One region of the Solibacillus sp. FSL H8-0523 genome, then DNA from elsewhere that is predicted to be linked to it. Evidence: a T-box and tRNA genes for the amino acid it is inferred to sense, from the RefSeq annotation. Region 1 holds a T-box; the other regions hold tRNA genes.
What was found. The T-box of region 1 lies ahead of leuS (leucine--tRNA ligase). A T-box ahead of a tRNA ligase gene usually reads a tRNA of that ligase, here a tRNA-Leu.
Positions count from the first base shown of each region.

Region 2: it encodes a tRNA-Leu, which carries the amino acid that the T-box ahead of leuS (leucine--tRNA ligase) is inferred to sense. The anticodon was not compared.
Region 3: it encodes a tRNA-Leu, which carries the amino acid that the T-box ahead of leuS (leucine--tRNA ligase) is inferred to sense. The anticodon was not compared.

Region 1 is NZ_CP150291.1:3,186,503-3,189,768, forward strand. It holds gene leuS (leucine--tRNA ligase) at 1-1,577, opposite strand, end outside; T-box leader at 1,692-1,907, opposite strand; gene NSQ62_RS15855 (MFS transporter) at 2,117-3,266, opposite strand, start outside.
Region 2 is NZ_CP150291.1:106,654-109,919, forward strand. It holds rRNA gene NSQ62_RS00495 (23S ribosomal RNA) at 1-1,034, shown strand, start outside; rRNA gene rrf (5S ribosomal RNA) at 1,151-1,266, shown strand; tRNA gene NSQ62_RS00505 (tRNA-Val) at 1,278-1,353, shown strand; tRNA gene NSQ62_RS00510 (tRNA-Thr) at 1,364-1,439, shown strand; tRNA gene NSQ62_RS00515 (tRNA-Lys) at 1,447-1,522, shown strand; tRNA gene NSQ62_RS00520 (tRNA-Leu) at 1,541-1,625, shown strand; tRNA gene NSQ62_RS00525 (tRNA-Gly) at 1,670-1,744, shown strand; tRNA gene NSQ62_RS00530 (tRNA-Leu) at 1,751-1,839, shown strand; tRNA gene NSQ62_RS00535 (tRNA-Arg) at 1,857-1,933, shown strand; tRNA gene NSQ62_RS00540 (tRNA-Pro) at 1,940-2,016, shown strand; tRNA gene NSQ62_RS00545 (tRNA-Ala) at 2,023-2,098, shown strand; rRNA gene NSQ62_RS00550 (16S ribosomal RNA) at 2,221-3,266, shown strand, end outside.
Region 3 is NZ_CP150291.1:3,835,518-3,838,783, reverse strand. It holds gene NSQ62_RS19205 (Tex family protein) at 1-287, shown strand, start outside; gene NSQ62_RS19200 (SprT family protein) at 369-836, shown strand; tRNA gene NSQ62_RS19195 (tRNA-Asn) at 1,027-1,102, shown strand; tRNA gene NSQ62_RS19190 (tRNA-Glu) at 1,109-1,183, shown strand; tRNA gene NSQ62_RS19185 (tRNA-Asp) at 1,208-1,283, shown strand; tRNA gene NSQ62_RS19180 (tRNA-Gln) at 1,288-1,362, shown strand; tRNA gene NSQ62_RS19175 (tRNA-Lys) at 1,370-1,445, shown strand; tRNA gene NSQ62_RS19170 (tRNA-Leu) at 1,501-1,586, shown strand; tRNA gene NSQ62_RS19165 (tRNA-Gly) at 1,601-1,674, shown strand; rRNA gene NSQ62_RS19160 (16S ribosomal RNA) at 1,954-3,266, shown strand, end outside.

The DNA of each region.
Region 1 (3,266 bases):
ATATCAACTGGTAACCAACGTTTTAATAACTCTGGATCCGCAATTGCTTTGTCATTTGTTGGATCGATATAACGTAGGAAGTACCATGAAGAACCAGCCCACTGTGGCATTGTATTCGTTTCACGACGACCTTTTAACCCTGTAACTGGGTCTACAACATTTACCCACTCCTCGATGTTCGCAAGTGGCGATTCACCTGTACCTGAAGGACGGATATTTGTTGTTTTTGGTAACTCAAGAGGTAGTTGATCCTCTGGAATCGTTGTCATTGTGCCATCTTCCCAGTGAATAACTGGAATTGGCTCGCCCCAATAACGTTGACGTGAGAATAACCAGTCACGTAGGCGATACGTTACTTTCTTTTCACCAACCGCATTTTCTTCTAACCAAGTGATTGCCTTAGCAATCCCGTCTGCTTTGTTTAAGCCGTCTAAGAATTCTGAGTTAATGTGAACACCGTCACCAGTGAATGCTTCTTTATCGATGTCGCCACCTTCAAGAACCGCTGTAATTTCTAGGCCGAACTCTTTCGCGAATTCATAGTCACGCTCATCATGCGCAGGAACCGCCATAATTGCACCTGTACCGTAAGTTGCTAATACATAATCCGCGATCCAAATTGGCACTTGTTTGCCGTTGATTGGGTTCACTGCATAAGCGCCTGTGAAGACACCTGTTTTTTCTTTCGCTAAGTCTGTACGTTCTAAATCAGATTTTAGTGAAACCTTTTCAAGATACGCTTCTACCGCTTCTTTTTGCTCTGGAGACGTAATTTGTGCAACTAATTTATGCTCTGGTGCTAGTACACAGTATGTTGCACCAAATAATGTATCTGGACGTGTTGTAAATACCTCGAAGTCTTTGTCTGTGTTTGCAACAGTGAATTTCACTTGTGCACCTTCAGAACGGCCGATCCAGTTACGCTGCATATCCTTAATTGATTCAGGCCAGTCAACGTCTAGTAAGTCGTCGATTAAACGGTCTGCGTATTTTGTAATACGTAGTACCCATTGGCGCATTGGTTTACGCACAACTGGGTGACCACCGCGTTCAGAAAGACCATCGATTACTTCTTCGTTTGCAAGTACTGTTCCTAATGCTTCACACCAGTTCACAGCCACTTCGTCCACGTAAGCTAAATCCATTTCCACTAATTTCGTGAAAATCCATTGCGTCCATTTGTAGTATGAAGGATCTGTTGTGTTAATTTCACGATCCCAGTCATATGAAAAGCCTAGCTCATTAATTTGACGCTTGAATGTCGCAATGTTTTTAGCAGTGAATTCTGCTGGGTCATTTCCTGTATCAAGTGCGTATTGCTCTGCTGGTAAACCGAACGCATCCCAACCCATTGGATGAAGTACGTTATAACCTTGCATACGTTTGAAACGAGAAAGGATATCTGTTGCTGTGTAGCCTTCTGGGTGACCTACGTGAAGGCCTGCACCTGATGGGTACGGGAACATGTCTAATGCGTAGAATTTTGGTTTTGATTCGTCATTTTCAGTTTTGAATGTTTTGTTAACATCCCAAAACGCTTGCCATTTTTTTTCGATTTGCTGATGATTAAAGCTCACAATATTTCCTCCTTTTAAATACGATTGATTGCGCTGTAATGTAGTATTTCTTATTCACTTTAAAATTAACTGAATATTTGAACAATAAAAAAATCCCGTCCCCATCTTATAAAAGACAGGGACGAGAGATATTGTTAACTCCCGCGGTACCACCCAAATTAGTGACACAGCACTCAGCTTGTAGATTCTTAACGCGAATTCACGGCTTTCCTTACTAAAGTTCAGAAAAGCATACTCCGAGGCGAGTTCAATTTATCACTTACTAGCTTCCACCAGCCGCTAGCTCTCTAAAAAGTGAAACCATCTACTATTCCTCATCACAGTTCAATTTATTGTTATTCCATTCATTTTAATGGAAAGCTGGTAAAAGTACAAGTGCGAGATTGGTTACGAATTGCAGAGGTATCGTATAAAGTTTTACTTTTATTATCGGTGGGCTACCGCACGACTGCTATAAAGCCACGTAATATGTTAAAGTGCCGCTATGGATATTACAGCCGCTCCGCTTTCGCGAGGCGACCAGTTACTAAATAATTTAGTTAACTTTCTAGATTTTTTAAGCTCCTATCATATAGAAGACATGGAATAATCGCGAATACTAGTAAAATCGATAAAATGATCATGAGCACCTGCATACCGTACATATCGACCATGAAGCCGCCAAACACGGGACCGATCATGCGGCCAATCGTTGTAGCGCTGTTCACTAAGCCTTGATAAAAGCCTTGCTGTCCAGGTGGCGCAAGTCGATTAGCTATTAATGGAATGACGGGTGTAAAGAATACTTCACCAAACGTTAAAATAATCATTGCCGCTGCAAACATTTTGAAGTCCCCTGCAAAATAGACCACGATAAATGACAGAGACATTAACACTAAACCAAGCACTAATTGATGCTTAATTTTATTTTCCCAACGTTTAATAAGTGGGCGGATAATTGGCTGCACTGCGACAATCAAAAATCCATTTAGCGTCCAAAGTAAGCTATACTCAGACAAGCTCATCCCTAGCCCTTGTGTATAAGAAGAAATCGTCGCGCTCCACTGTGAATAACTTAACCAACATACAACAAGTGAAATACTTAAAATACCTATCGCTAGAATCGGACCTTTTTGACGTCCTTGCTCGTCTTTTCCAAGCGATTTTGTTGTGACATCTCGCTGATCAAAGCGTTTGTATGTCGTTAGGACAAGTACGAAAAACACCGCATAGAAAAATAAGTTTGCACTAAATACATAATCAAATATAAAATCTGCAATAATCCCAGCAAGTGCAGGACCAATCGCCACCCCGACATTATTTGCTAAGAAAATCGAGTTAAACGCCTTACGCCCACCTTCTGGCCACGCACTTCCGGCAATCGCATAAATCGCTGGATACACAATCCCGCCACTAAAACCGAGCATTGCTAAAAAGATGACGTATTGTGGCCAATCATGCCACAACGTTAATAAGGTAATCGAACACAAATTGAGCACGACCCCAATTAAAATCGCTTTATAACCACCTAATTTATCAAATAAAAAACCACCAACTAAATTACCAAACACCCCTGCTAACGAATTTAGCATCAGTACGACTCCAGCAACCGTTAATGACTTTCCTAAATGGTCATGAATATAAATACTATTTAAAGGCCATAAAAATGAATTTCCAACTGTATTAATAAACGTGCCAAGTATTAAAAAC
Region 2 (3,266 bases), 1.1 Mb from region 1:
AGCGCAAGCGAAGCTGCGAATTGAAGCCCCAGTAAACGGCGGCCGTAACTATAACGGTCCTAAGGTAGCGAAATTCCTTGTCGGGTAAGTTCCGACCCGCACGAAAGGCGTAACGATCTGGGCACTGTCTCAACGAGAGACTCGGTGAAATTATAGTACCTGTGAAGATGCAGGTTACCCGCGACAGGACGGAAAGACCCCGTGGAGCTTTACTGTAGCCTGATATTGAATTTTGGTACAACTTGTACAGGATAGGTAGGAGCCAGAGATCCCGGAGCGCCAGCTTCGGAGGAGGCGTCAGTGGGATACTACCCTGGTTGTATTGAACTTCTAACCCATGCCCCTTAGCGGGGTAGGAGACAGTGTCAGGCGGACAGTTTGACTGGGGCGGTCGCCTCCTAAAGAGTAACGGAGGCGCCCAAAGGTTCCCTCAGAATGGTTGGAAATCATTCGTAGAGTGTAAAGGCATAAGGGAGCTTGACTGCGAGACCTACAAGTCGAGCAGGGTCGAAAGACGGGCTTAGTGATCCGGTGGTTCCGCATGGAAGGGCCATCGCTCAACGGATAAAAGCTACCCCGGGGATAACAGGCTTATCTCCCCCAAGAGTCCACATCGACGGGGAGGTTTGGCACCTCGATGTCGGCTCATCGCATCCTGGGGCTGTAGTCGGTCCCAAGGGTTGGGCTGTTCGCCCATTAAAGCGGTACGCGAGCTGGGTTCAGAACGTCGTGAGACAGTTCGGTCCCTATCCGTCGTGGGCGTAGGAAATTTGAGAGGAGCTGTCCTTAGTACGAGAGGACCGGGATGGACACACCGCTGGTGTACCAGTTGTTCTGCCAAGAGCATCGCTGGGTAGCTATGTGTGGACGGGATAAGTGCTGAAAGCATCTAAGCATGAAGCCCCCCTCAAGATGAGATTTCCCATTACGCAAGTAAGTAAGACCCCTGAAAGACGATCAGGTAGATAGGTTCGAGGTGGAAGCGCAGTGATGTGTGGAGCTGACGAATACTAATCGGTCGAGGACTTAACCACAATTTATGAACATCAATGAAACGTTTATCCAGTTTTGAAAGAATAAAATTTATTAAAAACACTTGACTTTTAAGGATAGTGTAGTATAATAAATATTGTCTTTTACAATAAAATAGTCTAGTGATGATGGCAAAGAGGTCACACCCGTTCCCATACCGAACACGGAAGTTAAGCTCTTTAGCGCCGATGGTAGTTGGGGGTTTCCCCCTGTGAGAGTAGGACGTCGCTAGGCTGTATTACCCAGGAGGATTAGCTCAGCTGGGAGAGCACCTGCCTTACAAGCAGGGGGTCGGCGGTTCGAGCCCGTCATCCTCCACCATTTCTAAAATGCCGGTGTAGCTCAGTTGGTAGAGCAACTGACTTGTAATCAGTAGGTCGAGGGTTCGACTCCTTTCGCCGGCACCATTTTAGAGAGCCATTAGCTCAGTTGGTAGAGCATCTGACTTTTAATCAGAGGGTCGAAGGTTCGAGTCCTTCATGGCTCACCAGTTTTATATTTGTCTGCTGCGGGTGTGGCGGAATTGGCAGACGCACTAGACTTAGGATCTAGCGCCGCAAGGCGTGGGGGTTCGACTCCCTTCACCCGCACCATTTTAATTTCATATACTGTCAGATAAAAATAGCTTATGCATTTTGCGGAAGTAGTTCAGTGGTAGAACACCACCTTGCCAAGGTGGGGGTCGCGAGTTCGAACCTCGTCTTCCGCTCCAAAAAATGCCGGGGTGGCGGAACTGGCAGACGCACAGGACTTAAAATCCTGCGGTGAGTGATCACCGTGCCGGTTCGATTCCGGCCCTCGGCACCATTTTTAAATAAATAATTGCGCTCGTAGCTCAATTGGATAGAGCATCTGACTACGAATCAGAAGGTTGTAGGTTCAAGTCCTGTCGAGCGCACCAATTTTCCGGAATGTAGCTCAGCTTGGTAGAGCACTTGGTTTGGGACCAAGGGGTCGTAGGTTCGAATCCTGTCATTCCGACCATTTTATGGGGCCTTAGCTCAGCTGGGAGAGCGCCTGCCTTGCACGCAGGAGGTCAGCGGTTCGATCCCGCTAGGCTCCACCATGAACCTTGAAAACTGAACAAGCAACGTTAATGAAAAACAAGTTTCTTAAATGAAACAAACAATAGATTTCAACTTTAATTAGTTGGATCGCTAGCAAAGCAAATGAGCTTTCAAACTAACTATTATGGAGAGTTTGATCCTGGCTCAGGACGAACGCTGGCGGCGTGCCTAATACATGCAAGTCGAGCGAATGATTAGAGAAGCTTGCTTCTCTCTGATTTAGCGGCGGACGGGTGAGTAACACGTGGGTAACCTACCCTATAGACTGGGATAACTTCGGGAAACCGGAGCTAATACCGGATAATACTTCGAAACACATGTTTTGAAGTTGAAAGATGGTTTCGGCTATCACTATAGGATGGACCCGCGGCGCATTAGCTAGTTGGTGAGGTAACGGCTCACCAAGGCAACGATGCGTAGCCGACCTGAGAGGGTGATCGGCCACACTGGGACTGAGACACGGCCCAGACTCCTACGGGAGGCAGCAGTAGGGAATCTTCCACAATGGACGAAAGTCTGATGGAGCAACGCCGCGTGAGTGAAGAAGGATTTCGGTTCGTAAAACTCTGTTGCAAGGGAAGAACAAGTAGCGTAGTAACTGGCGCTACCTTGACGGTACCTTGTTAGAAAGCCACGGCTAACTACGTGCCAGCAGCCGCGGTAATACGTAGGTGGCAAGCGTTGTCCGGAATTATTGGGCGTAAAGCGCGCGCAGGTGGTTCCTTAAGTCTGATGTGAAAGCCCCCGGCTCAACCGGGGAGGGTCATTGGAAACTGGGGAACTTGAGTGCAGAAGAGGATAGTGGAATTCCAAGTGTAGCGGTGAAATGCGTAGAGATTTGGAGGAACACCAGTGGCGAAGGCGACTATCTGGTCTGTAACTGACACTGAGGCGCGAAAGCGTGGGGAGCAAACAGGATTAGATACCCTGGTAGTCCACGCCGTAAACGATGAGTGCTAAGTGTTGGGGGGTTTCCGCCCCTCAGTGCTGCAGCTAACGCATTAAGCACTCCGCCTGGGGAGTACGGTCGCAAGACTGAAACTCAAAGGAATTGACGGGGGCCCGCACAAGCGGTGGAGCATGTGGTTTAATTCGAAGCAACGCGAAGAACCTTACCAGGTCTTGACATCCCATTGACCACTGTAGAGATACAGTTTTCCCTTCGGG
Region 3 (3,266 bases), 650 kb from region 1:
CTCAGCCGTTATTAAAAACGGATGTTTTAAAAATGGAAGACTTACAAGTAGGTATGGAACTACAAGGAACGGTTCGTAACGTAGTAGACTTTGGGGCGTTCGTTGATATTGGCGTCAAGCAAGACGGGCTAGTGCATATTTCAAAATTGCAAAAAGCTCGCGTCAAGCATCCATTAGACGTCGTGGCCTTAGGTGATATCGTAACAGTTTGGGTAGAAAAGGTAGAAGCGAATAAAGGACGTATCTCCTTAACGATGTTACCGCCAGTAGCACAACCTAGCGTGTAAAACAAAGTGAAATTTATTATAATAAAAAGTACATGGATTCGTTCGTGTGCTTTTTTATTTTGTAAAAACGGAGTGAAAGAAATGACAGATGAACAAGCACAGCAATTAGTTGAACAATTATCACTTCAATATTTTAATCGTCCTTTTGTACATAAAGCATATTTTAATAGTAGGTTGAAGTCGACAGGTGGGCGTTATTTATTAAGCAGTCACAATATCGAATTAAATAAAAAGTTATACAATCATTTTGGGATAGAAGAGTTAAGGGGAATCATATTGCATGAGTTGTGCCATTATCACCTACATATTTTAGGGATGGGTTATCAACATCGTGATGCAGACTTTAGGAACCTATTGAAGCGAGTAGGTGCGCCGAGATTCTGTTCGCGTATTGAAGTGCCTGTTAAGGTAAAGAAAAAAGGCGTAATTCATTATTACCGTTGTGAAAATTGTGGGCAAAGCTATAAGCGTAAACGAAAAATGGATGTCCGGAAATACTGTTGTAGTATTTGTAAGGGGAAAATTCGATTTGTAGAAAGTGAAATTTAATTTCATGTAAGAGGTTTGATATAAGTGTTTTTGGGGAAAATACCTCTTATCGCAATAAAAGTGAAAATGCTATTATATAGGAAGGGATTTTTTCTTCGAAAAAAATCACTAAAAAGTGTTGACGATTGATAGGTCGGCACCTATAATAATAAAAGTCGACAAGATGACGTCGACAAAATGAAGAGATTATTCCGAAGTAGCTCAGTTGGTAGAGCATCCGGCTGTTAACCGGCAGGTCGCAGGTTCGAGTCCTGCCTTCGGAGCCATTCATTGGCCCGTTGGTCAAGTGGTTAAGACACCGCCCTTTCACGGCGGTAACACGGGTTCGAATCCCGTACGGGTCACCACTTAATTTTATAGTGTTTACTTATGGTCCCGTGGTGTAGCGGTTAACATGCCTGCCTGTCACGCAGGAGATCGCCGGTTCGATCCCGGTCGGGACCGCCATTATTGGGGTATAGCCAAGCGGTAAGGCAACGGATTTTGATTCCGTCATGCCCTGGTTCGAATCCAGGTTCCCCAGCCATTTTCAAGAGCCATTAGCTCAGTTGGTAGAGCATCTGACTTTTAATCAGAGGGTCGAAGGTTCGAATCCTTCATGGCTCACCAGTTTCATATTGACAAAAAATCTCAAAGTTGTATATAATGAGAAAAGTCGGATGAAGCGGTCGTGGCGGAATGGCATACGCGCTAGGTTGAGGGCCTAGTGGGGGCAACCCCGTGGAGGTTCAAGTCCTCTCGGCCGCACCATAGTAATTTAATATGCGGGTGTAGTTTAGTGGTAAAACCTCAGCCTTCCAAGCTGATGTTGTCGGTTCGATTCCGATCACCCGCTCCAGTTTTAAAAAAGCTGTTGACATTCAGAAATGAATGAGGTAATATTATAAGAGTCGTTAAGAACGACAAACAATTTCGAAAAAATCATTTAAAATAAAGTGTTGACATAACATTTTAAAAATGATAAGATATAAAAGTTGTCACAAACGACAACAACATGAACCTTGAAAACTGAACAAGCAACGTTAATGAAAAACAAGTTTCTTAAATGAAACAAACAATAGATTTCAACTTTAATTAGTTGGATCGCTAGCAAAGCAAATGAGCTTTCAAACTAACTATTATGGAGAGTTTGATCCTGGCTCAGGACGAACGCTGGCGGCGTGCCTAATACATGCAAGTCGAGCGAATGATTAGAGAAGCTTGCTTCTCTCTGATTTAGCGGCGGACGGGTGAGTAACACGTGGGTAACCTACCCTATAGACTGGGATAACTTCGGGAAACCGGAGCTAATACCGGATAATACTTCGAAACACATGTTTTGAAGTTGAAAGATGGTTTCGGCTATCACTATAGGATGGACCCGCGGCGCATTAGCTAGTTGGTGAGGTAACGGCTCACCAAGGCAACGATGCGTAGCCGACCTGAGAGGGTGATCGGCCACACTGGGACTGAGACACGGCCCAGACTCCTACGGGAGGCAGCAGTAGGGAATCTTCCACAATGGACGAAAGTCTGATGGAGCAACGCCGCGTGAGTGAAGAAGGATTTCGGTTCGTAAAACTCTGTTGCAAGGGAAGAACAAGTAGCGTAGTAACTGGCGCTACCTTGACGGTACCTTGTTAGAAAGCCACGGCTAACTACGTGCCAGCAGCCGCGGTAATACGTAGGTGGCAAGCGTTGTCCGGAATTATTGGGCGTAAAGCGCGCGCAGGTGGTTCCTTAAGTCTGATGTGAAAGCCCCCGGCTCAACCGGGGAGGGTCATTGGAAACTGGGGAACTTGAGTGCAGAAGAGGATAGTGGAATTCCAAGTGTAGCGGTGAAATGCGTAGAGATTTGGAGGAACACCAGTGGCGAAGGCGACTATCTGGTCTGTAACTGACACTGAGGCGCGAAAGCGTGGGGAGCAAACAGGATTAGATACCCTGGTAGTCCACGCCGTAAACGATGAGTGCTAAGTGTTGGGGGGTTTCCGCCCCTCAGTGCTGCAGCTAACGCATTAAGCACTCCGCCTGGGGAGTACGGTCGCAAGACTGAAACTCAAAGGAATTGACGGGGGCCCGCACAAGCGGTGGAGCATGTGGTTTAATTCGAAGCAACGCGAAGAACCTTACCAGGTCTTGACATCCCATTGACCACTGTAGAGATACAGTTTTCCCTTCGGGGACAACGGTGACAGGTGGTGCATGGTTGTCGTCAGCTCGTGTCGTGAGATGTTGGGTTAAGTCCCGCAACGAGCGCAACCCTTGTTCTTAGTTGCCATCATTTAGTTGGGCACTCTAAGGAGACTGCCGGTGATAAACCGGAGGAAGGTGGGGATGACGTCAAATCATCATGCCCCTTATGACCTGGGCTACACACGTGCTACAATGGACGATACAAACGGTTGCCAACCCGCGAGGGGGAGCTAATCCGATAAAATCGTTCTCAGT